DNA from 3 places in the Serratia odorifera genome. Region 2 is predicted to be linked to each of the others. Evidence: predicted binding sites of a transcription regulator. Region 2 holds the regulator's gene; each other region holds the start of a gene.
The links. The regulator CRP, encoded in region 2, controls carbon source genes, mostly activating them, when cyclic AMP is high. The targets are predictions, from matches to a motif close to ATGTGANNNNNNTCACAT.
Positions count from the first base shown of each region.

Region 1 (10,202 bases), on a different contig from region 2:
GTTTGAAGCCTTCGCCTCGCTCACGCGCGGCAGAGGTGCCGGCAATCCCTTCCAGCTGAATCACCTTGGCGTCGGTCCCTACCTTCTTGGCGATAAAGTCACCGGCCATTTTGCCTCCCACGCGGTTATCCGAGGCAATGTGGCTGACCACCTCGCCTTTTGACGCCACGCGATCGAGCGTAATTACCGGGATTTTAGCCTGGTTGGCCATTTTGATGGCGTTGCCGACCGCATCGGAGTCGGTTGGGTTGATCAACAGCAGTTTCGGGTTCTGCACCATCAGATCCTGCACGTTGGCCAATTCCTTCGCCGGATTATTTTGTGAATCCAGCACCACCAGGTTGTAACCCAGCTTGTTGGCTTCCTGCTGCGCCCCCTCCTTCATTGAAACAAAGAACGGGTTGTTCAACGTCGATACCACCAGTGCAATGGTGTCTTTCGCCAGCGCATTCGCGCTCAGGGTGGCGCTCAGCGCAAAAGCTGAAGCCAGTACTGCCAGTTTTTTCATTTTCATGGTCGTGATTCCTGTAGGGGAGGTTACTTGTTACTTTTATTGTCTACCAGAACCGCCAGCAGTATGACTACCGCCTTCACGATCATTTGGTAGTAGGAAGAAACACCCAGCAAATTCAGTCCGTTATTCAAGAAACCAAGGATCAGCGCACCGATCAGCGTACCGACGATCCGTCCTTTACCGCCCGCCAGGCTGGTGCCACCCAGCACCACCGCGGCGATGGCGTCCAGTTCATAACCGGTACCGGCGGTCGGTTGCGCAGAGGAAAGGCGAGCAACTTCGATCACTCCGGCCAGCGCTGCCAACAGGCCGCACAACGAATAAACGATGATCTTGACGCGGTCGACGCTGATACCGGACAGACGGGTCGCCGCTTCGTTACCACCCAGTGCGTAAATGTAGCGGCCCAGGCGGGTATGGTGCAGCATGTACCAGGCGGCAATAAACACGATGGCCATGATCCAGATCGGCGTCGGTACGCCCAGCGGACGGCCGATGCCGAACCAGCCGAAGGTATCCGCCACGTCGGTAAAACCGGTATTGATCGGGCTGCCGTTGGTGTACACCATGGTCACCCCGCGCAGCAACAGCATCATGACCAGCGTGGCGATAAACGCCTGGACTTTGCCTTTGGCGACGATCACGCCAGTACAGGCGCCTACCGCAGCCCCCAGCGCCAACGCGGCGGCAACCGCCACCACGGCGTTGACTTCAAATCCGACGATCGACGCAGCAACCGCGCCGGTCAGAGCCAGCAATGACCCCACCGACAGATCGATGCCGGAGGTCAGAATAACCAGCGTCATGCCGACCGCCATAATGGCATTCACCGACGTCTGTTGCAGAATGTTGAACAGGTTGTTCACGGTGAAGAAGTTCGGACTCATGGTTGAAACCACGGCGATCAGCACCAGCAGCGCAATCAGCGACTTCTGTTCTAACAGCCATTCTTTACTGAACCAGCGCTTAGCTGCGATAGTCTGGGAACTCATATCTGATTACTCCTGCTTTACGCCGTATTGCTTGCCGACGGCCGCAGCCATCAACGCTTCCTGAGTAGCCTGCTCAATCGGGAATTCCCCGCTGAGGTGGCCTTCATGCATCACCAGTACGCGATCGCTCATCCCCAGCACTTCCGGCATTTCGGAAGACACCAAAATGATGCTGAGCCCTTCCTGTTTAAACTGGTTGATCAACTGGTAGATTTCTTTCTTGGCTCCGACGTCGACGCCGCGCGTCGGTTCATCAAGGATCAATACCTTTGGCCGGGTCATCAGCCCACGGGCGATCGCCACTTTCTGTTGGTTGCCACCGGAAAGCAGGCCGATGGGCTGATCCATTGAAGGGGTTTTTACATTGAACAAACGAATGAAGTCCCCGACAGCCAGCCGTTCTTCCGCATGCTTAAGCCCACCGCCGGCGCGGCTGAAATAACGCAGGGCGGTCAGCGACATGTTTTCCTTCACCGACATGCCCAATACCAGTCCGTCACGCTTACGGTCTTCCGAAATGTAGACGATGCCGTTGGCCAGACCGTCCTGTGGGGAATGGGGGTTCACCTCGCGGCCGTCCAGGGTGACACTCCCGCTGCGGCGCGCGGCGGCGCCGTAAAGGATCTTCATCAGCTCGGTGCGCCCGGCGCCCATCAATCCGGATACGCCCAGGATTTCGCCCTGGTAGAGATCGAAACTGACGTCATGTACCCCGGAGCCGGAAAGATGGCTGACCTGCAAACGTTTTTTACCACGCGGCAAATTCAGGCGTGGGTACTGCTCTTCCAGTTTGCGGCCGACCATCATTTCGATCAGCGAGTCTTCGTGCAGTTCGCTGACCGGACGTTCGGCAATAAACTGTCCGTCGCGGAACACCGTGACGTCATCGCAGATTTCAAATATCTCTTTCAGGCGGTGCGAGATGTAAACAATGCCGCGCCCTTGCGCTTTCAGTTCGTTGATCACCTTAAATAAAGAGGCGGTTTCGGTGTCGGTCAGCGCATCGGTCGGCTCATCCATAATGATCACTTTCGACTCGAAGCTCAGCACCTTGGCAATTTCCACCATCTGCTGATCGCCGATCGACAGCTCGCCCACCAGCCGGTGGCTGCTGTAACGCAGGTTGAGCCGCGCCAACAGTTTGTCGGCTTCGGCGTACATGCGCGGCCAGTCGATACGGCCAAAGCGGTTGACGAACTCGCGGCCAAGAAAGATGTTTTCTGCAATCGTCAGCTGCGGGATCAGGTTCAATTCCTGATGGATAATGCCGATGCCGGCGTCCTGCGAGTCTTTTGGACCGTTAAATGCCACCTCTTTGCCGAGAAAATGCTGGCTGCCGGCGTCTTTACTGTAGATACCGGTCAGCACTTTCATCATGGTGGATTTGCCAGCGCCGTTTTCGCCCACCAGCGCCATCACCCTGCCGGGATACACGCTAAGCGCCGCGCCGGACAGCGCTTTCACCCCGGGGAAGGCTTTATCAATCCCTTTCAGTTGCAATAAAGGTTGCATAAATGCCTCAGAAAGTTACGCCGGCGCACAGGATCACATTCGCGTACGGCGAGCATTCGCCACTGCGGATCACCGCACGACTGTGTTCGGTTTGCGCCTTGAATTCAGCGTGGCTGATGTAACGCACGCTGACGGTGTTGCCCTGCGCCTGACCCAGCTGCGCCAGTTGCGCCAACAGCGCCTCATGGAGCGACGGGTTCTGCTTGACGATTTCCTCCGCCAGCAGAGCACTTTCGACCTGCATTTCCTGCGTTACCGTTGCCAACACCTGCAAAAACGTCGGTACGCCTTGCGTCAGCGCCAGATCGATGCGCGGTGTCGCAGCCGGAATCGGCAATCCGGCATCGCAAAGGGTTATCTGGTCGGTATGACCCAACCGCGCCACCAGCGCAGAAATGTCAGAATTGAGTAGCAGACCTTTTTTCATTTATCACTCCACGTCACTTCGTGAGCGAAACGTTTCGCTCGCCATAGAGTGTAAAAAATCGGCAGGGGAAGGCAACGGCGGAAAGCGGGAAATGTGATCACCATCGAAACGTTTCGATCACGTTAGGCAAACGGCACAAATAAAAAAGGCTCTGCACGATGGCAGAGCCTGATTGAACCCCGGCGAAATCAGATCTCGACCTGGGTACCCAGTTCGATCACCCGATTCGGCGGTATTTCGAACTGATCCGGTGCGCGCAGCGCATTGCGGCTCAGCGCGATGAACAATTTTCCGCGCAGGAACAGATACCACGGACGCTTGGTGAGGATCAGCGACTCGTGCGACATAAAGAATGACGTTTCCATCATGCGGCACGGTAACCCTTCCAGCCCGCAGCGGTGGAAAACCTCCTCCACGTTCGGCGTTTCACGCCAGCCGTAGCTCGCCACCACACGCCAGAAGCTTGGCGACAGCTGTTCAATGGTCACCCGACGCACGTTGTGCACATAGGGCGCGTCTTCGGTGCGCAGCGTCAGCAGCACAACCCGTTCATGCAACACTTTGTTGTGCTTGAGGTTATGCAGCAGGGCAAACGGAATCACGTTAATCGCCCGCGACATAAATACGGCGGTGCCCGGAACGCGTACCGGTGGCGATTTCTCCAGCGATGCGATCAGCGCCTCCAGTGAGTTGCCATGTTCGTGCATTCGGCGCAGCAGGCGGAAACGCTCGCTCTTCCAGGTGGTCATTACGATAAACATCACCAGCCCGATGGTCAGCGGCAACCAACCGCCAGAGAACAGTTTCAACGCATTGGCGGAAAACATCGGCACGTCAATAAATAGCAGGATGGCTAAAATGCCGACGGCCAAAAAGCGGTTCCAGTGCCAGTTCTTGATCGCCACCGAGGTCACCAGAATGCTGGTCAGCACCATGGTGCCAGTGACGGCGATGCCGTAGGCCGCCGCCAGGTTGCTGGAATGCTCAAAACCGAGGATCACCAGCACGACCGCGATATACAGCATCCAGTTCACCACCGGAATGTAGATCTGGCCTGACTCCATTTCCGAAGTATGGATAATGCGCATCGGTGACAGATACCCCAAACGCACCGCCTGACGCGTCAGGGAAAACACGCCGGAAATCACCGCCTGCGAGGCGATAACCGTGGCCAGCGTCGCCAGTATCAGCAACGGAACCAGTGCCCAATCCGGCGCCAGCAGGAAGAATGGGTTTTTAATCGCTTCGGGATCCTTCAGCAACAGCGCACCCTGGCCAAAATAGTTCAGCACCAGTGACGGCAATACCACGGTAAACCAGGCCAGGCGAATCGGGAACTTGCCGAAGTGGCCCATATCGGCGTACAGCGCTTCCACACCGGTGATCGCCAGCACCACCGCGCCCAGCGCGAAGAATGAGACTTTTTTGTATTCAAGGAAGAAATTCAGCGCCCAGCTTGGGTTCAGCGCTTGCAACACCTCTGGATTGGCGATGATGCTGCGTACGCCCAACACCGCCAGCGTCAGGAACCAGACCAGCATCACCGGCGCGAACAGCTTGCCGACGCTGCCAGTGCCGTGTTTCTGGATGACAAACAGCAGGGTCAGTACCAGTATCGATAGCGGGACAATAAAGGGATCCAGCGACGGCGCGGCGATTTCCAGCCCTTCAATGGCCGACATCACCGAGATAGCCGGGGTGATCACCACCTCGCCATAAAAGAAGCTGCCGCCGATCAGACCGAGGATCACCAGTACGGCGGTCGAACGCGCGGTGGTATTGCGCCCGGCCAACGACATCAGGGTCAAGATGCCGCCTTCGCCGGCGTTGTCTGCGCGCATTACATACGTCAGATACTTCAGTGAGACGATGATCACCAGCATCCAGAAAATCAGCGACAAAAAGCCAAAGACCACATCGGGTCGGACATCAAAACCATAATGGCCAGAGAAACACTCTCTGAGGGTATAAAGCGGGCTGGTGCCAATATCACCGTATACCACGCCGATGGCCGCCAGGGTTACTGCGGATAGGGACTGCTTGCGTTCTGTGCTCATATGCGTTTCTTTAACTAGAACAACCGTTAGCGATGCATCCGCATCAACCAGGGATACGGGCTCTAAGATCCGTTACGTCCACCAAAAGGCGCACAGTATGCACGAATTATCCTGCTTGCCTACCCTTTAATATGCCGCGAAAAAATCACAAAATGTGAGTAGGCAACCTTTTTGATAATAGAAAAATTTTACTAATCAACAAGCTATACCATTAAAAATAATGGTGGTTTATTATCGGCTTCTCGAACAATATTGGCTAACTCTCGGACAACGCGGCAAAATTATGGCGTCTTCATCATTATTGGCAGAACGAATTTCCCGTCTCAGCAGCGCGCTGGAGAGCGGCCTTTATGAGCGACAGGAGGCAATTCGGCTATGCCTGCTGGCGGCCTTGAGCGGCGAGAGCGTATTTTTGCTTGGTCCGCCGGGTATCGCGAAAAGCCTGATCGCCCGCCGCCTGAAGTTTGCCTTTCGCAGCGCCCGTTCGTTCGAATATTTAATGACGCGCTTCTCCACGCCGGAGGAAGTGTTCGGTCCACTGTCGATTCAAGCGCTGAAAGACGAAGGGCGCTATCAACGTCTGACCGCCGGTTACCTGCCGGAAGCGGAAATCGTGTTTCTCGATGAAATATGGAAGGCCGGGCCGGCGATCCTCAATACCTTGTTGACCGCCATCAACGAACGCCGCTTTCGCAACGGCAACAGCGAAGAGCCGATCCCGCTGCGCCTGCTGGTTACCGCATCGAATGAGCTGCCAGAGGCCGACAGCAGCCTGGAAGCGTTGTATGACCGCATGCTGATCCGTCTGTGGCTGGACAAAGTGCAAGACAAGCAGAATTTCCGCGCACTGTTGACCAGTCGACAAAACGACAGCGACAACCCGGTGCCCGACGCGCTGAGCGTCAGTGATGAAGAGTTTTACCAGTGGCAGGCGCAGATTGACAGCGTCGCGCTGCCGGAAGGCTGTTTTGATCTGATTTTCCAGCTGCGCCAGCGGCTGGACGCATTGGAACAGGCGCCCTACGTCTCCGACCGCCGCTGGAAAAAAGCGCTGCGCCTGTTGCAGGCCTGCGCCTTTTTCAGCGGTCGAGACGCCATTGCGCCAATCGATCTGATGCTGCTGAAAGACTGCCTGTGGCACGATATGACTTCGTTGAAGCTGATCCAGCAGCAAATCGACCAGTTGCTGACCGAACAGGCTTATCAACAACAGCCTTTGCTGATCCAGCTTCAGCAAATCCATACCCGCTGGATGCAGCACCAGCAACAGCAAAGCGATCGCCAGGCTATCAGTCTGGTGAAAAAGGGCGGCATGTTCAGCCGCAAACCGCAATATGCCTTGGCCACGCCGCTGAGCGGCACCACTTTGACGCTGCTGTTGCAAAAACCGCTGCAACTGCATGATATACAAGTCAACCACCTCAGCATCGACATTAGCGCGCTGGAAAGCTGGCTGCAAAAGGGCGGCGACGTGCGTGCCAAGCTGAACGGCATCGGCTTTGCCCAGCAAATCGATCTGCAGGTTGATGAACAATTGCACCTGGCAGTGCTCGACGTCAGCCGCCAGCCCTCACTGCTGGCATTGCCCGGCAAACAGACCAGCGCCACACCGCCGGAGCTGCTGGAGCAAATGGAAACGCTAACGCAACGGTTGGCCGAACAGCGCCGGTTGTTCAGTCAGCATCAGCCGTGCCTGTTTACCGCCGCGGCTGGGCTGGCGAAGATTGAGGCCAGTCTGTTGCAGGTTGCCGAGCAAATCAAACAGCAGCACCAGCAGATGCGCGGCCAATAACCATGCTCAGTCTGGAAACGCTCGACCTGTTGCTGGCGATCACCGAAGGCGAACTGATCGAAGAGATGATCGTCGCCATGCTGGCGGCACCGCAACTGTCGGTGTTTTTCAAAAAATTCCCGGCGATTCGTCGCGCGCTGGATCGCGATTTGCCACGCTGGAAGTTGCAGTTGAAAGAACGGATCCATGAAGCCATGGTCCCCCCGGCGCTGGCGCAGGAGTTCTATCGTTATCAACAGTGCCAACTGGAAAACAATAGCCAGTTTTACCATAACCTCAACGATACGCTGGATCTGCTACGCCAGCTGGTATCGCCGTTTTACGAACAGGCGCGCAAGCTGGTGGATACCGCCGATTTGCCTAACCATCCGCTCGACGACAGTTTTCAGACGCTGTTCCTGCAACGCTGGCGTATCAGTCTGACGCTGCAAGCCACCATGCTGCACCACCAGTTGCTGGAGCAGGAGCGCGAACAGTTGATGGCCGAACTGCAGGAGCGTCTGGCATTAAGCGGGGCGCTGGAGCCGGTGTTGGCGGAAAACGACACCGCCGCCGGACGCCTGTGGGACATGAGCAAAGGGCAATTGCAACGCGGTGATTATCAGCGGCTGGTGGAATACGGCAACTTCCTGCAAACGCAGCCGGAATTGAAAAAACTGGCACAGCAGCTGGGCCGCAGTTATGAAGCCAAAGCGGTGCCGCAGCAGGACGCGGTACCGGAACCGTTTCGCGTGCTGGTACAGGTACCGGCTACCCTGCCGGAAGAAGTGAACGGCGTGCACCAGAGCGACGATATCCTGCGCTTGCTGCCCGCCGAGCTGGCAACGCTGGGCATCGACGAGCTGGAGTTCGAGTTTTATCGCCGCCTGCTGGAAAAGCGCCTGCTGAGTTACCGCCTGCAGGGTGACGCCTGGCAGGAAAAGGTGGTGGTACGTCAGGTTACGCATCAGCAACAGGATCGGCAGCCGCGCGGGCCGTTTATCGTCTGCGTCGATACTTCCGGCTCGATGGGCGGTTTCAACGAACAGTGCGCCAAGGCGTTTTGCCTGGCCTTGCTGCGCATCGCGCTGGCGGACAATCGGCGCTGCTATATCATGCTGTTTGCCAACCAGATTGTGCATTATGAACTCACCGCTGCCAGCGGCATTGAACAAGCGGTGCGTTTCCTCGGACAACATTTTCGCGGCGGTACCGATTTGGCGGCCTGCCTGAGCGCAACGGCGGGGAAGATGGCGGAAAGCGGCTGGTTTGACGCCGACGCGGTGATCATTTCCGACTTTATTGCTCAACGGTTGCCTGAAGAGGTAATAAAGAAGGTAAAGCAACAACAACAAAGCCACCAGCAACGTTTCCATGCGGTGGCGATGTCAGCGTATGGCAAACCCGGCATTATGCGCATCTTCGATCATATCTGGCGCTTTGATACCGGATTAAAAAGCCGTTTGATGCGCCGCTGGCGACGCTGAGACTTACAGTATTCCTTCAACCGCGTCGCGCAGTTCCGGCGACCACACGCCACATTGCACCTGGCCGATATGCGACAGTTGCAGCAACAACATCACCAGACGTGACTGACCGATACCGCCACCAATGGTCTGCGGCATTTCACCGCGCAGCAGTGACTGATGCCATTCCAACGCCAGGCGTTCGCCGTCCCCGGTCTGCGCCAGCTGACGTTTAAGCGCTTCGGCATCGACGCGGATGCCCATTGAGGAAATCTCGAACGCGTCTTGCAGCACCGGGTTCCACACCACGATATCGCCGTTCAGCCCGGCCAGTCCCTCCGCCGTCGGCGTGGTCCAGTCATCATAATCCGGCGCGCGAACATCGTGCGATTTGCCGTGCGATAATGCGCCGCCAATGCCGATCAGGAATACCGCGCCCAGTTCTTTGGCTATCGCGCGTTCGCGCCCTTTGGCATCCAGCTGTGGGAAACGCTGCAACAGGGTTTCGCTGTGCACAAAGTGGATCTGTTCCGGCAGGAACGGCGTCAGGCCATATTCACGACTTACCGCCGCTTCCGTTTCCTTTATTGCCGCATAAATGTGACGTACGGTGCCTTGCAGGTAATCCAGGTTACGTTGACCGTCGCCCATCACCCGTTCCCAATCCCACTGATCGACATACACCGAGTGGATGGCGCTCAGGCGATCTTCATCCGGTCGTAGCGCTTTCATATGGGTATATACGCCTTCGCCGGCGCTAAAATCATGACTGCCAAGGGTTTTTCGTTTCCATTTGGCCAGTGAGTGCACCACTTCAAAGCTGGCGTCCGGCAACGCCTTGACCTTGACCTGCACCGCTTTTTCACTGCCGGAAAGGTTGTCCTGCGTGCCATCACCCAGACGGCTAAGAATCGGTGCCTGTACTTCGATCAGACCCAGCTGCTGTTCAAGCTGGCGTGAGAAGAAGGATTTGACGAAGCTGATTTGCTGTTGTTTTTGGATAAACTGTTTTTTCATTGCCGTTACTCTCGAAATCTGTCTCTGTTGCTAACGATTAAGCAACACATACGGCACCATATTCAATAACCAGCAAACAATATTGCCTTTTCACTTTTAATCGCTCATTTTTAGGCGATGATAATTCCATAAACAATAATCAACGGGGGATTAAATGGCAGAAATTTATCAGATCGATAATCTCGATCGCGGCATCCTCAACGCCTTGATGGCCAATGCGCGTACGCCGTATGCCGAACTGGCGAAAACCTTTGCCGTCAGCCCCGGCACCATCCACGTGCGGGTAGAGAAAATGAAGCAGGCGGGGATCATTACCGGCGCGCGGGTCGACGTGAACCCAAAACAGCTGGGTTATGACGTCTGCTGTTTTATCGGCATTATATTAAAGAGCGCCAAAGACTATCCGTCCGCATTGCAAAAACTCGAAAGCCTGGAGGAAGTGGTCG
Region 1 covers NZ_JBGMUT010000006.1:4,935-15,136, forward strand. Annotated here, with positions in the region: gene rbsB (ribose ABC transporter substrate-binding protein RbsB) at 1-514, opposite strand, end outside; gene rbsC (ribose ABC transporter permease) at 538-1,506, opposite strand; gene rbsA (ribose ABC transporter ATP-binding protein RbsA) at 1,513-3,018, opposite strand; gene rbsD (D-ribose pyranase) at 3,026-3,445, opposite strand; gene kup (low affinity potassium transporter Kup) at 3,634-5,502, opposite strand; gene ravA (ATPase RavA) at 5,786-7,294, shown strand; gene viaA (ATPase RavA stimulator ViaA) at 7,297-8,760, shown strand; gene asnA (aspartate--ammonia ligase) at 8,764-9,756, opposite strand; gene asnC (transcriptional regulator AsnC) at 9,911-10,202, shown strand, end outside.
Region 1: rbsD (D-ribose pyranase) is a predicted target of CRP. The motif match lies at 3,537-3,554, and genes of this name have one in related genera.

Region 2 (10,202 bases):
GGAAGGCGACAGCTTCCACCGCTACACCCGGCCGGAAATGGACGCGGCGATCCGCAAGGCGCGCGACCTCGGCCGTCATATCAGCTATTTTGGCCCCGAAGCCAACGACTTCGGCCTGCTGGAGCAGAGCTTCCGTGAATATGGCAACGGCGGCAGCGGCCGTTCACGTAAATATCTGCACACCTATGACGAAGCCGTGCCGTACAACCAGGTTCCTGGCACCTTTACACCGTGGGAAGCCCTGCCGGAACCCACCGACGTGCTGTTCTACGAAGGGCTGCACGGCGGCGTCGTCACCGATCAGCATGACGTGGCACAGCAGGTCGATCTGCTGGTCGGCGTGGTGCCAATCGTCAACCTGGAGTGGATCCAGAAGCTGATCCGCGATACTGGCGAACGCGGCCATTCTCGCGAAGCGGTGATGGATTCGGTAGTGCGTTCGATGGAAGACTATATCAACTACATCACACCGCAGTTTTCACGCACCCACATCAACTTCCAGCGCGTGCCAACGGTGGATACCTCCAACCCGTTTGCCGCCAAGGCCATCCCGTCGCTGGACGAAAGCTTTGTGGTGATCCACTTCCGCGGGCTGGATCAGATTGATTTCCCTTATCTGCTGGCGATGCTGCAAGGCTCGTTTATTTCGCACATCAATACGCTGGTGGTGCCCGGCGGCAAAATGGGACTGGCGATGGAGTTGATCATGGCACCGCTGGTGCAGCGGCTGCTGGAAGGCAAAAAGATTGAGTAGCCAGGCGACACCGGACGGGCGCGGGGAGGATTAGGCCACCGCGCCACATGCCATTAGGCCACTTCCCGGACTTCAAAGCTGTGGGTAACGCTGGCGGCCTTGCCGAGCATCAGCGCTACCGAACAGTATTTGTCGGCAGACAGATCCACCGCACGCTCCACCGCCTTGTCGCCAAGCCCTTTACCGCTGACGATAAAATGCAGGTTGATATGGGTAAATACCCGTGGTGCCTCTTCGCGACGTTCAGAGGTCAGTTTTACCTCACAATCACGCACGTCGTGACGGCCTTTTTGCAAAATCGACACCACGTCAATCGCGCTGCATCCCCCCACGGACATCAGCACCATTTCCATCGGACTTGGCGCCTTGTCACCGGCATTGCCGTCCATCAATACCTGATGGCCAGACGCCGATTCGCCAAGAAACGTTAACCCTTCAACCCATTTGACTCTTGCCTGCATGCTCATGACTCCGATTGATTCTTTGTCATCAGACTACGCGTTAGCAGCAAAACTGGCAACGGAACCTGATACTGGTCATGTGTGAGCGAGACAACACAAGACACCCGCGTCACTCTGTGCTACAAACAGAGCCGCAATAACGCTTTCTGGACAGCGCTTTCAGGGAAATGCCCACGGAAAGGCACCTTAATGTGTATGTTAACAGAATGTAGCTTGCAGCTCTCACTGCAAGTTAATATGCTAGGGCAATAGCGTATTTTTACGTCACGCCTCAAAAACGGTTAATGGTCGCCGCTCATGGACAGCCATAACACGTTTGACAGGGAACTCTGACCCCTGTGATACAGGCAGATTACAACAGAGGATAACAGCGAATGGTTCTCGGCAAACCGCAAACAGACCCTACTCTCGAATGGTTCCTGTCTCATTGCCATATCCACAAATATCCATCGAAAAGTACGCTGATTCACCAAGGTGAAAAGGCCGAAACGCTTTACTACATCGTGAAAGGCTCCGTTGCGGTGCTGATCAAGGATGAAGAAGGCAAAGAGATGATCCTGTCCTATCTCAATCAGGGCGATTTCATCGGCGAACTTGGATTATTTGAAGAAGGCCAGGAACGCAGCGCCTGGGTTAGGGCTAAAACCGCCTGTGAAGTGGCTGAAATTTCCTATAAGAAATTCCGTCAGCTGATCCAGGTGAACCCTGACATTCTGATGCGCCTGTCGGCGCAGATGGCAAGCCGCCTACAGATCACCTCAGAGAAAGTGGGTAACCTCGCCTTCCTAGACGTTACCGGCCGCATTGCGCAAACCCTGCTCAATCTGGCCAAACAGCCGGATGCCATGACTCACCCGGACGGCATGCAAATTAAAATCACCCGTCAGGAAATTGGTCAAATCGTCGGTTGTTCACGCGAAACGGTTGGCCGTATTCTGAAAATGCTCGAAGATCAAAACCTGATTTCCGCACACGGCAAAACCATCGTCGTCTACGGTACCCGTTAATCCATTAAAACGGCACGCTTCAAAAAATGCCGGTCAGTTAACGCTGACCGGCATTTTTATGCGCCGTTTACCGTGGACACAGTCGGACATCCGATACCGTCTGCCGACCGCCGGTGGGTAGCTACCCGGCGTTGATCACGTCCTGAACCGCCAGCTCAAACAACGCCATACCGTCGGCAATATCTTGCGGCTCAACGACCAGCGACGGCGCAAATCGGATCACGTTCGGCCCGGCATTTAAAATCATCAGGCCACGCGCGGCGGCCGCGGTGAGGAAATCACGCGCCTTGCCGTGGTAAGGCGCCGTCAGTTCGGCGCCGATCAACAGCCCCATACCGCGAATCTCGCTGAAAATACGGTATTTTTCGCCAATGTCCCGCAACGCCGCAACATACAGCGTATGACGCTGTTCGACGCCGCTCAACACTTCGGCGGTATTGATCACGTCCAACGCCGCCTCCGCCACCGCGCAGGCCAGCGGATTGCCGCCATAGGTGGTGCCGTGGGTACCGACCTGCATCACCGAAGCAATCTCCTCGGTGGTCAGCATGGCGCTGACCGGGAAACCGCCGCCCAACGCTTTGGCGGTGGTCAGAATATCCGGCGTCACACCGTAGTGCATATAGGCGAACAGCTTGCCGCTGCGCCCCATACCGCTTTGCACTTCATCAAATACCAACAGCGCCTGGTGGCGATCGCACAGTTCACGCACACCTTGCAGGAACTGCGCATCCACCGGAGTAATACCGCCTTCGCCCTGAATCGGCTCCATCACCACCGCGCAGGTGTGATCGTCCATCACCGCCTTGACCGCCGCCAGATCGTTGAACGGTACATGCACGATGTCGGCCGGCTTTGGCCCGAAGCCGTCGGAATACTTCGCCTGGCCGCCAACCGAGACGGTAAACAGCGTACGGCCATGGAACGCGTTATAAAACGCGATGATTTTGGTTTTGTACGGGCTGTGGCGGGTAATGGCATAGTGGCGCGCCAGCTTGAATGCCGCTTCGTTGGCTTCGGCGCCGGAATTGGCGAAGAACACCCGATCGGCGAAAGTCGCGGCGATAAGCTTGCTGGCCAGGCGCAGCGACGGCTCGTTGGTAAAGACATTGCTGGTGTGCCACAGGGTTTCACCCTGCTGCTTCAGCGCCGCCACCAATGCCGGGTGGCAATGCCCCAGCGCAGTCACCGCAATACCGCCAGAGAAATCAATATACTCCTTGCCGTTGCTGTCCCACACTCGGCTGCCCTTGCCCTTGACGGGGACAAACTGGGCAGGTGCATAAACAGGCAGAATAACCTGGTCGAACGTATTGCGGCTGACTGGGTATTTTTCGGTCATTATTGGGTCCACCCTGAACGTGATCGGATTTTCAATGTTGCCATTAAGTGAAAATATAATCACAAAATATGCATAAAAAACCAATCAAGGGCAAACCTAAATCGCCAAAAAAGGAAAAAAACTCATAACCGGTTAACTTTTCAGGAAATTATCCAGCAGTTGGTGCCCCTGCTCGCTGAGAATGCTTTCCGGGTGAAACTGCACCCCTTCCAGCGCCAGCTGACGATGGCGGATCCCCATGATTTCGTCAGGTTCGCCGTCGCGCTCACTCCAGGCGGTTACCTCAAAGCAGTCTGGCAACGTGGCGGCTTCCAGCACCAGCGAGTGGTAACGGGTCACGGTCAACGGATTGTTCAGCCCAGCAAAAACGCCGCCGTTATGGTGCCGAATGGCAGAGGTCTTGCCATGCATCACCTGACGGGCGCGTACCACCGTGGCGCCAAACGCCTGCCCCAACGCCTGATGGCCGAGGCATACGCCCAAAATGGGCAGCCTGCCGGCAAAGTGGCGAATGGCAGCAAGAGAAATGCCCGCCTCATTCGGCGTGCACGGGCCGGGTGAAATCACCAGTCTCTGTGGCGCAAGCCGTTCAATATCGGCCAGTTGCAATTCATCGTTGCGCTTGACCAACACTTCGGCGCCCAACTGGCAGAAGTATTGGTACAGGTTGTAGGTGAAAGAGTCGTAGTTATCAATCAGCAGCAGCATGACATGTCCAGGCAGAAAAAAGCTGCGCTAGTTTACTGCCGCTGACGAAATTTTCCGCTTACTTTTTACGGCCGCCCATAATCGATCCCAAAACGCCGCGCAAAATCTGCTTGCCAAGGTCGCGAGCCATGCTCTTGGCCGCCGTTTGAACAATACCATCGCGCTTGCCGCCGCGTGGACCGGTAGAGCCGAACAGCAGATCGTTCAACCCGCCCATCAGGCCACCACCGGCTGCATCCGCCGCCGGTTTCTGTGCCGGTTGCCCCGGCGGTGGCGTGCCTACGGTGGCAAAACCTTCCGAAGACAGTTTTTCATAGGCGGACTCGCGATCGACCATATCTTCATAGCGACCATACAGCGGCGATTTATTGATCGCGCTGTTGAGCCCGTCGGCACCCAGCATGCCCATCTTCGATTCCGGCGCGATGACCATTGCCCGCTCCACCACGTTGGGCCGCCCTTTTTCATCCAGGAACGACACCAGCGCTTCACCGACGCCCAGTTCGGTAATCGCCGTTTCCGCATCAAAGTCGGGGTTGGCGCGCATGGTCTGCGCCGCCGCCTTCACCGCTTTCTGATCGCGTGGCGTAAAGGCACGCAGCGCGTGTTGCACACGGTTGCCCAACTGGCCCAGCACGCTGTCGGGAATATCCAGCGGGTTTTGCGTAACAAAATAGATGCCGACGCCTTTTGAGCGGATCAGACGTACCACCTGCTCAATCTTGGTCAGCAGTGCCGGCGGCGCGTCGTTGAACAACAGATGCGCCTCATCAAAGAAAAATACCAGCTTCGGCTGTTCCGGATCGCCCACTTCCGGCAAATGTTCAAACAGCTCGGCCAGCAGCCACAGCAGAAAGACCGAGTACAGTTTTGGCTGGTTGATCAGTTTGTCTGCCGCCAACAGGTTGATGTTGCCGTGGCCATTGGCATCGGTTTTCATCAGATCGTTAATGTCGAGCATCGGTTCGCCAAAGAACTGATTGGCACCCTGCTCTTCCAGCGTCAATAGCCCGCGCTGAATGGCGCCGACCGAAGCGGAGGAGATATTGCCGTATTGGGTCTGGAACTGCTTGGCGTTGTCGCCGACGTACTGCACCATGGCACGCAGATCTTTCATATCCAGCAGCAGCAAGGCGTTGTCATCGGCGATTTTGAACACCAACTGCAACACACCGCTTTGCACCTCGTTCAGATCCAGCAGACGCGCCAGCAGCAGTGGGCCAAGATCGGATACGGTGGCGCGGATCGGGTGGCCTTTTTCACCGTAAATATCCCACGGAATAATGGTACAGGCTTGCGGTTGCCAATCGGTGACGCCGATCGCCGCCAGCCGCGCCTGCAGTTTTTCATTCGGCACCGCCTCGGTGCCGATACCCGACAGATCGCCTTTAACGTCCGACAAAAAGACCGGCACACCGAGGCGCGAGAACTGCTCGGCCATTTTTTGCAGCGTCACGGTTTTACCGGTACCGGTCGCGCCGGTGATCAGACCGTGGCGGTTGGCCAAGGCCGGTAAAATCACCAGATCCTGCACTGGTTTTCCGTCTTTCATCGCTTTGGCGATAATCCGTGCTTCACTCATTTTCTTTTCCTTTGACGCTGACGCGGCGCAAACGCGCCTGTAGATGCCATAAAGCTATAAGCGCGGCCCGATCGCGTCAAGGGCAAACGAAACGATGTGTCGGCAAGCGTGGCGTGACGCCAGCCCGCTATTATCCCCGCAGCCCCAGTTCCTCTTTCAGCGACTTAAGATAGCGGCGGCTGACCGGCACCGGGTCGCCGACCGGCATGATCATTTCTGCCGCGCCGCTGTCGTCAAAGCGTATTTCCCGTACCTGCTCCAGATTGACCAGATATTGCCGATGGCAACGCACCAGCGGCGTGCGATTTTCCAGCGTACGCAGCGTCAGTTCGGTAAAGCACTCCATACCGTCATTGCGCACCACGTAGACGCCGCTTGAGCGCGAACGAATGGCGACCACCTCCTCGAAACGCAGCAGGTAAATACGGCTATGGCCGGTGCAGGGGATGTATTTCAGGTATCCCTCGCTTTCCGGCAGTGCCGCAATGTCCTGCGGTACACGGCGCTGTTGCAGTCGTTGCAAGGTTTTGTTCAATCGTTGCGGCTCGGCCGGTTTTAGCAGGTAGTCGAAGGCATGCTGCTCAAACGCCTGCAAAGCGTATTCATCATAAGCGGTGAGAAATACAATGTACGGCATTCGGTTCGGGTCGAGCATACCGACCAACTCCAGCCCGCTGATACGCGGCATCTGAATATCCAGAAACACCACGTCCGGTTGCAGGCGGTGGATCTGGCTGATGGCCTCTATCGCATTGGCGCTTTCGCCGACGATGGTTACGCCATCCTCCGCGTCCAGTAAATGGCGCAGGTTGTCACGGGCCGAGGGTTCATCGTCGACAATCAATACATTCAGCATCAGGCCGCCCTCGTCATCGGTAGGTGAAGCGTGATACAGGTATAGGTTTCCGGTTCGCAACAGACCTGTACGCCATAGTCCTCGCCATAACGCACGCGAATACGTTTATCCACCAGATTCATCCCCAGACCGTTTCCTGGCGTTTTCGCCTGAAACAAACCGGCGTTATCGGTGATCTGCAATAACAGCCGGTCCCCTTCACAACGGGCGCCGATGTCGATCCTGCCGATCCCCAGCAAATGCGATGTGCCGTGTTTGATGGCGTTTTCTACGATCGGCTGCAACGAAAAGGCCGGCAGGCGCACCGCCAGCAATGCCTCCGGCAACGACACGGCAATTTCCAGCCGATCGGCAAACCGCGCCTTTTCAATTTGCAGATAGGCATTTACATGTTCAATTTCATCCGCCAACGTCACCTCGTCGTCCGAACGCTTAAGGTTCTTGCGGAAAAACGTAGACAGATATTGCACCAGTTCACAGGCGCGATCGCCGTCACGGCGGATCACCGCCACCAGCGTATTGAGCGCGTTAAACAGAAAGTGTGGGTTGACCTGCGCATGCAGCAGCTTGATTTCCGACTGCGCCAGCAACTGCTTGTGGCGCTCATACTGGCCGGCCATGATCTGCGCCGACAGCAGGCTGGCGATGCCTTCACCCAGCGTGCGGTTGATGGTGCTGAATAACCTGCTTTTCGGCTCATACAGTTTGATGGTGCCGATTACCCGCTGATTTTCGCCACGTAGCGGGATCACCAGCGTAGAGCCCAGCTTGCAATTGCTGCTGATCGAACAACTGTACGACAGCTCGTTGCCGTCGGCATACACCACTTCGTTATTGTCGATGGCGCGGTGAGAATGCGCGGAAGAGATCGGCGTCCCCGGCAGATGGTGATCGTCGCCAATGCCGATGAACGCCAACAATCGATCGCGATCGGTAATCGCCACTGCGCCGATGCCCAGCTCCTGGTAGATAATTCGAGCCACTTTCATGCTGTTTTCCCGGTCAAATCCCTGGCGCAGAATGCCTTCGGTACGTTCAGCCAGCTTCAGCGCCTTGGAGGAAAAGGCGCTGGTGTATTTTTCGAACATCGCGCGCCGATCCAGCAGGATTTGCATGAACATCGCCGCTCCCACGGTATTGGCGATCAGCATCGGCAAGGCAATGTGCTCCACCAGCCGCAGCGCTTCACCGAACGGCCGGGCAATGGCCAGAATAATCGCCATTTGCAGCACTTCGGTAGCAAAGGTGACGCCGGCGACAAACAGCGGATTGAACAGCAAATCGATCCGGCCGCGACGCATCGCCGCGCTGTGCACCAGTCCCCCCACCAGGCCTTCGGCAATGGTGGATACCGCACAGGCAACATCGGTCATGCCTCCCAGCGTGTAGCGGTGCAGCCCACCGGTCAGCCCTACCAGAAAGCCGACCGACGGCCCGCCCAACAGACCGCCCAGCACCGCGCCAATGGCGCGCGTATTGGCGATCGAGTCTTGGATATGCAAACCGAAATAGGTGCCCATGATGCAAAACACCGAAAAGATGACGTAGCACAGCAACTTATGCGGCAAACGGATCGTCACCTGCATCAGCGGGATAAACAGCGGGGTCTTGCTTAATAAATAGGCAATAACGAGGTAAACGCACATTTGCTGCAATAGCAGCAAAACCTGGTTGAATTCAAACATAACAGCGGCTCATCCTGAACAAGAACAGCAGATAAACGCCGGGTATCCGGTCTGGTTATAGGATGGCGATTAAAGCATGTACGAATGAATAAAACAGTGATGCAGGCAAAGCTTCGAACGGGAAGGGCAACGCACGCCGGATCCCGAGAGGGAACCGGCACAAAAAGCTTAAGGCAGGACTTTGGCCGACAAAATGACTACCGGTTTGGTAGGGACATTCTGATAAGGTCCGACGTTGCCAGTCGGCACCTGAGAAATCTTGTCTACCACTTCCATGCCCTTCACCACTTTGCCAAAGACCGCGTAGCCAAAATCACGCTGGCCGTGATCGAGGAAGGCGTTGTCCGCCACGTTGAGGAAGAACTGGCTGGTGGCGCTGTCTTTATCTGCCGTACGCGCCATGGAGATGGTGCCACGCAGGTTGCGCAGGCCGTTGTCCGCTTCATTCTTGATCGGTGCCTTTGTCGTTTTCTGCTGCATGTCTGAGGTGAAACCGCCGCCCTGCACCATAAAACCAGGAATGACACGGTGGAAAATGGTGTTGTTGTAAAAACCGCTGTTCACGTAATCAACGAAGTTTTGGGTTGATACCGGTGCTTTCTGACTGTCGAGCGCCAATTCGATATTCCCGGCCGAGGTGGTCAGCATGACGTGGGTTTCACCAGCGGCGAAGGCGGCAGGTGCCATTGCTGTCAGGGAACACAGCGCAACGAAGGTCACTAAAGTACGTTTGAACATGAATGGGTCCTTTCTCTGAGAGACAAACAACGGAAAAGCGCATTGATTCTAAAGAGCTGTACCGGTGAGTGCCAGCCATTTACTTATATTTACTCAAATGTGGGACCTTTCTGACGCCGTCCCGCTTTTCTTGCCAAAAGTATGATCGTCTCACTCATTTTTGCCAAGCCGGTCACGCATTATTTGCCTGCTTGGCGGCTTCGATGATTTTTGCGAGCCACCTCCCGTTTTGATTTTTGGTTCCCGCTACCCTTAGCAAAATGAGAGCGCTCTCATTTGGCCGGAGCCAATAAAAATGACGTCTTCAACGGAGAGTAATGATGAAAAGAATAGTGCTGTGCTGTGCGGCGGGAATGTCCACCAGCATGCTGGTCAAACGCATGCAGGACGAAGCGGTGAAACGCGAACTGGCTATTGAAATCAAGGCGGTGCCCGCCGCCGAGTTTGAGGCCGAACTGCCCACCGCAGACGTCGTCCTGCTGGGGCCACAGGTCAAATACGAACTGGCACGCTTTAACAAAATCGCAGAGCCGTACGGCTTGCCCGTCGCGGTGATCGACATGATGGATTACGGAACCATGCGTGGCGACAAAGTGCTGGATCACGCCCTCAACCTGATCGCCTGACGCGGCGGCGGAGAACATCATGAGCCTGTATGCATCCCTTATGCGCGTGGTGGAAAACCATATCGCGCCGTTGGCCGGCAGGATCGGCAGCCAGCGCCATATCATTGCCATTCGCGACGGTTTTATCTGTGCCATGCCGTTTCTGATTGTCGGCAGCATCATGCTGATCGTCGCCAACCCGCCGTTTGACGCCAACACCACCTCCAGCTTCGGCCGCGCCTGGCTCGGTTTTGCCAAAAGCCATTGGAACACCATCACCATGCCGTTCTTTATGACCATGGGCCTGATGAGCGTGTTTGTTGCCGTTGGCACCGCCTACAGTCTGGCAAAGCACTATGGTCTGGACGCGCTGACCGCAGGTTTGCTGTCGCTGATGGCATTCCTGCTGACCGCAGCGCCGCAGGTCGACAACAAGATGTCGCTCGATTTCCTGGGCGGCCAGG
Region 2 covers NZ_JBGMUT010000008.1:161,705-171,906, reverse strand. Annotated here, with positions in the region: gene ACCC84_RS18420 (phosphoribulokinase) at 1-754, shown strand, start outside; gene ACCC84_RS18415 (OsmC family protein) at 808-1,215, opposite strand; gene crp (cAMP-activated global transcriptional regulator CRP) at 1,590-2,222, shown strand; gene argD (bifunctional acetylornithine/succinyldiaminopimelate transaminase) at 2,344-3,564, opposite strand; gene ACCC84_RS18400 (aminodeoxychorismate synthase component II) at 3,697-4,272, opposite strand; gene ACCC84_RS18395 (helicase HerA-like domain-containing protein) at 4,331-5,854, opposite strand; gene btsR (two-component system response regulator BtsR) at 5,985-6,710, opposite strand; gene ACCC84_RS18385 (sensor histidine kinase) at 6,710-8,395, opposite strand; gene ppiA (peptidylprolyl isomerase A) at 8,564-9,133, opposite strand; gene ACCC84_RS18375 (PTS sugar transporter subunit IIB) at 9,454-9,759, shown strand; gene ACCC84_RS18370 (PTS cellobiose transporter subunit IIC) at 9,779-10,202, shown strand, end outside.

Region 3 (10,202 bases), on a different contig from region 2:
TGGCGCCGGCCCGGACGTGCATGACTATTTCATGCAGACACCGCTGCACGATTCGGTCGGTACGGCATTGGAGGAGCTGCAGATTGGTGGTGATGTCAGTGGGCGCTTACATCTAGATATCCCCTTGAATGGTCAGCAGGTTGCCGCCAAGGGTGAAGTGACGTTGAACAACAATTCGCTGCTGGTGAAACCGCTGGGCAGCACGCTTGACAAGCTCAACGGTAAATTCCGCTTCGACAACGGCAATCTGTCCAGCGATACCCTGACGGCGAATTGGTTCGGCCAACCGGTGGCGGTGAACTTCACCACCGAAGAAGGCGCACAGGCGTATAAAGTCAACGTTGGCCTGAAGGGCGACTGGCAACCGAGCAAGTTCCCCGGTATGCCGCCAGAGGTTGCCGAGGCGCTCGGCGGTAGCGCGCCGTGGAACGGCAAGGTGGCGATTAACCTGCCGCACGGCGGGGCGGCGAGTTACGATATCGGCGTTAACGCCGAGCTGAAGAATGTGAGCAGTCACTTACCTTCTCCGCTCGACAAACCGGCGGGTGAGTCGCTGCCGCTGAGCGTAAAAGTCAACGGCGGGCTGAACGGGTTCAACCTGACGGGTAGCGCCGGCAAGCAGAATCACTTCAACAGCGAATGGTCGTTTGCCAAACAGCAGGTCACCCTGGCGCGCGCCGCATGGCGTAACGGGCCGGGCACGCCGCCGCTGCCACCAAGCAAATCGCTGACGCTGAACCTACCGCCGCTGGACGGCGAAAAATGGCTGGGGCTGTTGGCGCCGGCGATGAAACAGGGCGGCAGCAGCGGCAAAGTGGGCAGTTTCAATTTCCCGACTACCGTGGCGCTGACGACTCCGCAATTGCTGTTGGGGGGACAGGCGTGGCATAAGTTGCAATTGGCGGTACAGCAACAGCTTGGCGGCGTCACCGTTGACGTCAAGGGCGAGGAGATTGACGGCGCGCTGCGGGTGGCCGACAGCGGCCCGTGGCGGGCGAATATCAAATACCTTTACTACAACCCGCAGTTTGGTGATGAGCACAGTACGCCGACGGCCACCAACCCACTGGCCGCGGCGGACCGGGTGTCGTTCCGTGGTTGGCCTTCGTTGATGCTGCGCTGCCAGTCCTGCTGGATTATGGGGCAGAATCTCGGCAAGGTAGAGGCGGATGTGACCTCGGCGGGCGACACGCTTACGTTGCAACACGGGCTGATCGATACCGGCAAGGGGCGGATGACCGCCACCGGCCTGTGGAAGCAGAATGATACGGAAGAACGTACGGCTCTGAAGGGTAAATTGTTGGGCAGCAAGATTGATGAGACCGCCAGCTTCTTTGGCCTCACCACACCGTTGAAAAATGCCCCTTACGATGTGGATTTCGATCTGCACTGGCGTGGCCAGCCGTGGAAGCCGGAGGTCAATAGCTTCAATGGCACCATGAAAATCGACATCGGCAAGGGCGAGATCGACAGTCTGGGCGGCGGGCGTGCCGGGCAGTTACTGCGTCTGGTCAGCTTCGATGCCTTGCTGCGCAAGTTGCAGTTCGACTTTAGCGATACCTTCGGCAAGGGTTTTTACTTCGATTCCATTCGCAGCACGGTATGGTCGAAAGATGGCATAATGCATACGGATAATCTATTGGTTGACGGCCTGGCGGCGGATATCGCCATGAGCGGTCAGGTCGATCTGGTAAAACGCCAGCTCGACATGGAAGCAGTTGTCGCGCCAGAGATTTCCGCCACGGTGGGCGTTGCCACCGCATTCGTGATTAACCCGATCGTGGGCGCCGCGGTGTTTGCCGCATCGAAGGTGCTGGCACCGCTATGGAACAAGATTTCGCTGATTCGCTATCACATCAGCGGCAGTATGGATCAGCCGAAAATCAACGAGGTTTTGCGCAAGCCAAAAGAGGATAAGGCGTCATGAGAAATGCGAACGTTGCGTTGTTACAACTGTGCAGTGGCGATCAGGTACGGGATAACCTGGCGCAGATTGAGCAGCAAATCAAGCAGCTCAATGCGGGAGTAAAACTGGTCATGACGCCGGAGAATGCGCTGCTGTTCGCCAACGCCGAGGCGTATCGCCACCATGCGGAAAGCGAAGGTGACGGCCCACTGCAACAGGCGGTGCGCGAAATGGCCCGCCGCTATGGCGTGTGGCTGCTGGTGGGCTCGATGCCATTAATCAGCCGCGAAAACCCGCAGCGTATTACCACCAGCAGCCTGCTGTTTGACGATCGGGGCGACATTCGCGCCCGTTACGACAAATTGCACATGTTTGACGTTGATATCAACGATATGCACGCGCATTATCGCGAATCGGATACCTACCAGCATGGACAGCAGCTGACGGTGGTGGATACGCCGGTAGGGCGTCTGGGCATGACGGTATGCTACGATCTGCGTTTCCCCGCGCTGTATCAGGCGCTGCGCGATCAAGGGGCTGAACTGATTTCCGTGCCGGCGGCGTTTACCCGCGTTACCGGTGAAGCCCACTGGGAAATCCTGCTGCGCGCGCGGGCAATTGAAAACCAGTGCATCCTGCTGGCGCCGGCGCAGGTGGGCCGGCATGGTCTGACGCGCCGTACCTGGGGCCACACGATGGCGGTGGACGGCTGGGGCAAGATCCTGGCCGAGAATCCGGACGCGGTTTCTGCGCTGAAAGTCCGTGTCGACACCGGCGTGCTGAAAACCCTGCGCGCCCAGATGCCGGTGCAGCAGCACAACAGATTCCAGACGTCGCTGACGGCGCCGTTTGAAAACACATCCTCCAATAAAGAGTGAAGAAATTATGAGTTTGACGCTTGTCAGTGAACACTTACTTGCTGCGAATAAGCTGAGTCATCAGGACCTGTTCGCCGTATTAGGGCAACTGGCCGAGCGCCGCATCGACTATGCCGATCTGTATTTTCAGTCCAGCTATCACGAAGCGTGGGTGATTGAAGACGGTATCATTAAAGATGGCTCTTACAATATCGATCAGGGCGTCGGCGTGCGTGCGGTCAGCGGTGAAAAGACCGGATTTGCCTATGCCGACCAGATCACCCTCAATGCGTTGCAGCAAAGCGCGCAAGCGGCGCGCAGCATTGTACGCGAGCAGGGCGACGGCAAAGCCCGTACCCTGGGTGAAATCAGCCACCCGGCAATGTACTCGCTGCTCGATCCGCTGCAAAGTCTGCCGCGCGAAGAGAAAATTGCGTTGTTGCATCGGGTGGATAAAGTGGCCCGCGCCGCCGACAAGCGGGTGCAGGAAGTGAGTGCCAGCATTACCGGCGTGTATGAGCAGGTGCTGGTTGCCGCTACCGACGGCACGCTGGCGGCAGACGTTCGTCCCTTGGTGCGTCTTTCGGTCAGCGTGCTGGTCGAGGAAGACGGCAAGCGCGAGCGCGGCTCCAGCGGTGGCGGCGGTCGTTTTGGCTATGACTACTTCCTGGAAGTGGTCGGCGGTGAAACGCGTGCCGACGCCTTTGCCAAAGAGGCGGTGCGCATGGCGTTGGTGAACCTTTCCGCCATTGCCGCGCCGGCGGGCGGCATGCCGGTGGTGCTGGGCGCCGGTTGGCCTGGCGTGCTGCTGCACGAAGCGGTAGGACACGGGCTGGAAGGCGATTTTAACCGTCGCGGTACGTCGGTGTTCAGCGGTCAAATGGGGCAACTGGTGGCATCCGAGCTCTGTACCGTGGTGGATGACGGCACGCTGCAAGGGCGTCGCGGCTCACTGGCTATCGACGATGAAGGCGTGCCGGGTCAATATAATGTGTTGATCGAAAACGGCATTCTGAAAGGCTACATGCAGGACAAACTCAACGCGCGTCTGATGGGCGTTGCGCCGACCGGCAATGGTCGGCGGGAATCTTACGCCCATCTGCCGATGCCGCGCATGACCAACACCTATATGCTGGCCGGCAAGTCGACACCGGAAGAGATCGTCGCCAGCGTAGAATATGGCCTGTATGCACCGAACTTCGGCGGCGGCCAGGTGGATATCACCTCAGGTAAGTTCGTGTTCTCCACGTCGGAAGCCTATCTGATCGAAAACGGCCGCATCACCAAACCGGTGAAGGGGGCAACGCTGATCGGTTCGGGGATCGAAGCGATGCAGCAGATATCGATGGTCGGCAACGATCTGGCGCTGGACAAGGGCGTCGGCGTTTGCGGCAAAGAGGGGCAAAGCCTGCCGGTCGGCGTGGGTCAACCAACGCTGAAGCTGGATAATCTGACCGTGGGCGGTACCGCGTAACCCTCTGTCATTGCAATAATAAAGGGCGCACAGGCGCTCTTTATTGTTGATGTCGAGGTCTCAGCCAATCCTTTCCAGCGCGTCCACCACCAGACCCCAGAACTTGTCTTGATCCAGCGTCATGGCTACCTGGGTATGGCAATCCTGCGGCGCAGGAAAACGGAAGTCCGCCACCGTCATGCCCAGCGTCAGGGTGCCGGTTAGTTCAATATCGATCGGTACCTTGCGTACCGTCATCACGCTCGGATCGATAACATAGGCGACCGCGCACGGGTCGTGAACCGGCGGTGCGTCAAACCCCTGCGCCTGTCGATACATCTGGCCGAAAAATTGCAGCAGTTCACCGACAAAGGTCGCCGGCGCGCTATCAATGGCGGCAATGCGCTGGCAGACCTGCGGCGTAGCGAGCGCCTGGTGGGTCAGATCCAGCCCCACCATGGTCAGCGGCCAACGTTCATTGAACACGATATGTGCGGCTTCCGGATCGATCTTGATATTGAACTCCGCCACCGCGCTCCAGTTGCCGACGTGATAGCCACCGCCCATCAGCACCACCTCCTTCACCCGCTCGGCGATGCGTGGCTCTTTGCGTACCGCCATGGCGATATTGGTCAGGCCACCGGTGGGTACCAGCGTCACGCTGCCTGGCGGATGAGCCATCACCGTGTCGATGATTACATCGATGGCATGTCGCGCATCCAGCGTCAGCGTGGGATCGGGCAACCGTGGGCCGTCCAGCCCCGACTCGCCATGAATATCCGCCGCGACTTCGATATTGCGCACCAGCGGCCGCGAACAGCCGGCGGCAAACGGCACACCGGTAATATTGGCGATGCGCGCCACCGCCAGCGCGTTGCGCGTGACCTTATCCAGCGTCTGGTTGCCGACCACCGTGGTTACCGCCAGCAGCTCAATCTCCGGGTTGCCCCAGGCGAGCAGCAGGGCGATGGCGTCATCATGTCCGGGATCGCAGTCCAATATGATTTTTTTCATTTTTATTCCCATTGCACACAGCGGCAGCGCGGTTGGCGTTAACGATATTCTTGATAGACTTCGCTCACTTTTTTGAAGTATTCAGTTAAGTAATTAATGCAGACTTCCACCTTGAGCGGCAGCTTGTCCTTTTCGGTATACAGCGCGTACACCGGCCGTGGATCCGAATGGTAGCGTTTGAACAGGATCTCGATCTCGCCGCGCTTGATCTCTTCGATCACCCACATCAGCGGCGCATAGGCGATGCCGGCGCCGGCTTTCAGCCAGCGGATCATGGTCTGCGAGTCGTTGGTGACGAAGCGTCCCTGCGGCGAAATGCGCGTACTGATGCCCTCGGGGGCAATCAGTTCAAACTCGCTGTCTGGCCGCACGCTGTATTCCAGCCAGGAAAAATTGACCATATCGTTAGGTTTTTGCGGCGTGCCGTGCTGCGCCAGATAGCTTTTGGCGGCGCATATCACCATCGGCATCGAACCGAGGCGTTTTGAAAACAGGCTCGAATCCTGTAACGCACCAACGCGGATCACCACGTCCAACCCATCGGCGATCAGATCCGGTGCCGGAATGCCGGTGACCAGATTGACCGTCAGACCAGGATACTCCTTCAGCATGTCGGCGGTCATGGTTGCCAGCACGTTTTGCGCCATGGTGGACGAACTGCCAATGCGCAACGTTCCGGTTGGTGTATTGTTAAAAGCGTACAGCTGCTCGTGCACCTCGCTCACTTCCTGTAGCATGCGCCGGCAGCCCTGATAGTAAATCTTGCCGGCTTCGGTCAGACCAATGCTGCGCGTGCTGCGGTTAAGCAGCTTCACCTGTAACTCATTTTCCAGTTTGGACACTGTCTGGCTGATGGATGAAACGCTCATGTCAAGTTGACGTGCTGCGGCGGTAAACGACCCGCACTCAACGACTTTGGCGTACACCGACATCCGTTTAAGTCTTTCCATTGTTCACTCTGGCTTAAAAGTGATTTAGATCACAGATTGTTGATGCCTTGATAGTAAGCAGGCTAATATAACGCGGTCAAAGATGCTTTAGCGGCGTCACCGCCCCCCGGTTACCCTCGCATTCCCATTCGCGGACGCAGTTCTGAGTTTAACCCTTTTTCAGGTTCGTGACCTGGACAACCCGTCTGGTCATCACCTTGTGGCGTGCTTCCGCTAGAATGTAAAGAGAATGTGAATGAGTAGGGTGTTTGTTCTCCGGTGTAGTGAACAATAAGGATAAAGTAATGAGTTTGCTTCCGGTTATGGTCATCTTCGGATTGTCGTTTCCACCGGTATTTTTTGAGTTGATCGTCTCGCTGGCGCTGTTCTTTGTGCTACGTCGGTTGTTGCAACCGACCGGCATCTACGACTTTGTCTGGCATCCGGCGCTGTTCAATACCGCGCTGTATTGCTGCCTGTTTTATCTGATTTCGTGTCTTTTCGTTTGAGGTCGCTGTGAAAACTTTTTCAATAAAAATAGCCAGAATCGCGATCACTTTGATTCTTGTCCTGCTGGGGATTGTCGCGGTGTTCAAGGCCTGGGTGTTCTACACCGAATCCCCCTGGACGCGGGATGCCAAATTCACCGCCGATGTGGTGGCGATCGCGCCTGACGTCAGCGGCCTGCTGACCAGCGTACCGGTAGTGGATAACCAACTGGTGAAACAGGGGCAGGTGCTGTTTGTCATCGATCAGCCGCGTTATCAGCAGGCGCTGGCGGAAGCCAACGCTGACGTCGCCTATTACCAGACGCTGGCTGCGGAGAAAAAACGCGAAGCCGGTCGCCGGGTGAAACTGGGTATCCAGGCGATGTCGCAGGAAGAGATCGATCAGGCCAACAACGTACTGCAAACCGTGCAGCATCAGTTGGCGAAGTCGATTGCGGTGCGCGACCTGGCCAAGCTGGATCTGGAACGTACCACGGTGCGTGCGCCGGCCGACGGCTGGATCACCAATCTTAACGTGCACGCCGGTGAATTCATCACCCGTGGCTCGACCGCCGTTGCGCTGGTCAAAAAGAATACCTTCTACGTACTGGCTTATCTGGAAGAAACCAAACTGCACGGTCTGAGCAAAGGCGATCGGGTAGAAATCACCCCATTGGGCAGCAACCGTATCATGCACGGTACGGTAGACAGCGTGGCAGCCGGGGTGAACAACAGCAGCAGCACCAATGACACCAAAGGGCTGGCGGCCATCGACAGCAACCTGGAATGGGTGCGTCTGGCGCAACGTGTGCCGGTAAAAATCATTCTCGACGCCGAGGATCAGCAACATCCGTATCCGGCCGGCACCACCGCGACGGTAGTGGTTACCGGCAAGGGCGATCGCGACCGGGACGGCAGTTCACCTTTTGTACGCCTGATGCATCGGCTGCGTGAGTTCGGTTAATGAATAGTCCGACGTTCATACGCCTGCGGTTTGCCTTCAAACTGAGCTTTGCCATCGTCTTTGCGCTGTTTGTCGGCTTTCATCTCAATCTGGAAACGCCGCGCTGGTCTGCCATGACCGCCGCCATCGTCGCAGCCGGACCGGCGTTTGCCGCCGGCGGTGAGCCGTTTTCCGGCGCCATCCGCCACCGCGGCTGGCTGCGCATCATCGGCACCTTCATCGGCTGTTTCGTCGGCCTGATTATTATCGTCACTACCGCGCGTGCGCCGGTGGTGATGCTGATGCTGTGCTGCGTCTGGGCCGGTTTTTGCACCTGGGTTTCCTCGCTGATTAAAGTGGAAAACTCCTACGCCTGGGGATTGGCCGGTTATACCGCGCTGATTATCATCGTGACCGTCGCCACCAGCGAGTCACACTTGCTGGAAGCCCCGCAGTTTGCGGTCGAGCGCTGTAGCGAAATCGTGCTGGGCATCGTCAGCGCGGTGCTGGCGGATCTGATTTTTTCTCCGCGCTCGATCAAACAGGATATTGATCGTGCGGTGGACAAACTGCTGGTGGAACAGTACCAACTGATGCAGATGTGCGTCAGCAATGCTGACAAAGAAGATATCGACCGTGCCTGGAGCAATCTGGTGAAGGGCACCACGGCGCTGAACGGTATGCGCAGCAGTCTGATGATGGAGTCCTCACGCTGGCAGAAGGTTGACCGGCGGGTGCGCGTGCTACATACCCTCTCGCTGACATTGATAACCCAGGCTTGCGAAACCTATCTGATCCTGCTCAACCACCCGGATGCGGTGAAAGAGAACATCCGCGAACTATTGCTGGTGCCGGCGGAAACGCCGCAGGAGATCCATAAACGGATGAAGCTGCTGCGCCAGATGCTGACCACCAACCGTACCGATGAAACATTACTTACCATTTCCAGTTGGGTAGGGGCGGCGACCCGTTACCTGCTGCTGGCCAAGGGCATTCACACCAACAGCAGCGTCAGCGCGGTGGAAGAAGACGTGCTGCGCAGCGAAGTGGTGGTCAAGCCGACGTCGGCGGAAGGCCACCATGCGATGATTAACGGCTTGCGTACCTTTACCGCCACGGCACTCGGCTGTCTGCTGTGGTTGTGGACCGGTTGGACCTCCGGCAGCGGGTTTATGGTGATTATCGCGGTGATTACCTCACTGGCGATGCGCACGCCAAACCCGCGCATGGTGGCGATGGATTTTGTGCTCGGCATGCTGGTGGCTATCCCGCTCGGCGCGCTGTATTTCATGGTGATTATCCCGGCGACGCAGCAGAGCATCCTGCTGTTGTGCCTCAGTCTGGGACTGTTGGCGTTCTTTATCGGCATCGAAGTGCAAAAACGGCGGCTGGGGTCGCTGGGGACGCTGGCCGGCACCATCAACATTCTGGTGCTGAGCAACCCGATGGAGTTTAACGTCACCCAGTTTCTGGATGCCTCGATCGGCCAGTTCCTCGGTAGCTGCGTCGGGCTGATGGTGCTGTTGCTGATCCGTGACAACTCGCGCGAACGTACCGGTCGCACCCTGCTGAACCAGTTTGTCGGCAGTGCGGTATCGGCGCTGACCACCAAGGCCGCCAAACGGCGGGAAAACCACCTGCCGGCGCTGTATCAACAGCTGAACCAACTGTTGATGATGTTCCCCAACGATATTGCCAAATACCGTCTGGCGTTGAATCTGATCATTGCGCACCAGCGCATGCAGCGCGCCGAAATCCCTGCCAGCGAAGAACTGTCGGCCTTCCACCGGCAAATCCGCAAAACGGCCGATCGGGTGGTAAGCGCCAAGAATGACGTCAAGCGCGCCTACTATTACGATCGCTTGCTAAGCGAAATGAACGACTACCAGCAGAAACTGGTGGATAATCAGGCTCCCCTTAGCGTCACCGGACCGGTGAGGCGGCTGGCGGATATGCTGCACCGTTATCGCCATGCCTTGATCGATTGATGCCCTCCGCTCGGACGCTGCCGCAGTAGGCCGTGTCCGCAGCTATACTGAGAGAATATTGTTATCTCGCGGATGCGGGAAGATTCATGCACTCAGGAGGGCTGCAAGCATGTCTGTAGAACAACTGACCGAGAGTGAATACTTCAATACCGGCTATTTCGTCGCCGGCCAGTGGCATACCGCCAGCACGACGTTCGAGGTGCTGAACCCCGCCAATGGCGAACGGGTGGCGCAGGTGGCGAAAGCCGGCCAACGCGAAACGCAGGCGGCGATCCGCGCCGCCAGCCAGGCATTCCCGGCCTGGCGCGATACTCCAGCCAAAACCCGCAGTGAAATCCTGCACCGTTGGTATCTGCTGATACTGGAACAGAAGGATTTTCTGGCGGCGCTGATGACCACCGAGCAGGGTAAGCCGTTCAAGGAAGCGCAGGGTGAAGTCGACTACGCCGCCAGCTTTATTCAGTGGTTCAGCGAACAGGCCAAACGCGCCAACGGGGAAATCATCCCACCCGCCAAGCCGGGCGCGCGCATTCTGGCGACCCGTGAGCCGGTTGGCGTGGTGGCGGCGATTACGCCGTGGAACTTCCCGCTGGCGATGCTGACGCGCAAACTGGGCCCGGCGCT
Region 3 covers NZ_JBGMUT010000003.1:96,550-106,751, forward strand. Annotated here, with positions in the region: gene yhdP (AsmA2 domain-containing protein YhdP) at 1-1,927, shown strand, start outside; gene nit1 (deaminated glutathione amidase) at 1,924-2,784, shown strand; gene tldD (metalloprotease TldD) at 2,792-4,237, shown strand; gene uriH (uridine-preferring nucleoside hydrolase UriH) at 4,298-5,230, opposite strand; gene aaeR (HTH-type transcriptional activator AaeR) at 5,269-6,180, opposite strand; gene aaeX (p-hydroxybenzoic acid efflux pump operon protein AaeX) at 6,465-6,668, shown strand; gene aaeA (p-hydroxybenzoic acid efflux pump subunit AaeA) at 6,676-7,611, shown strand; gene aaeB (p-hydroxybenzoic acid efflux pump subunit AaeB) at 7,611-9,578, shown strand; gene ACCC84_RS10940 (NAD-dependent succinate-semialdehyde dehydrogenase) at 9,688-10,202, shown strand, end outside.
Region 3: aaeR (HTH-type transcriptional activator AaeR) is a predicted target of CRP. The motif match lies at 6,198-6,215, and genes of this name have one in related genera.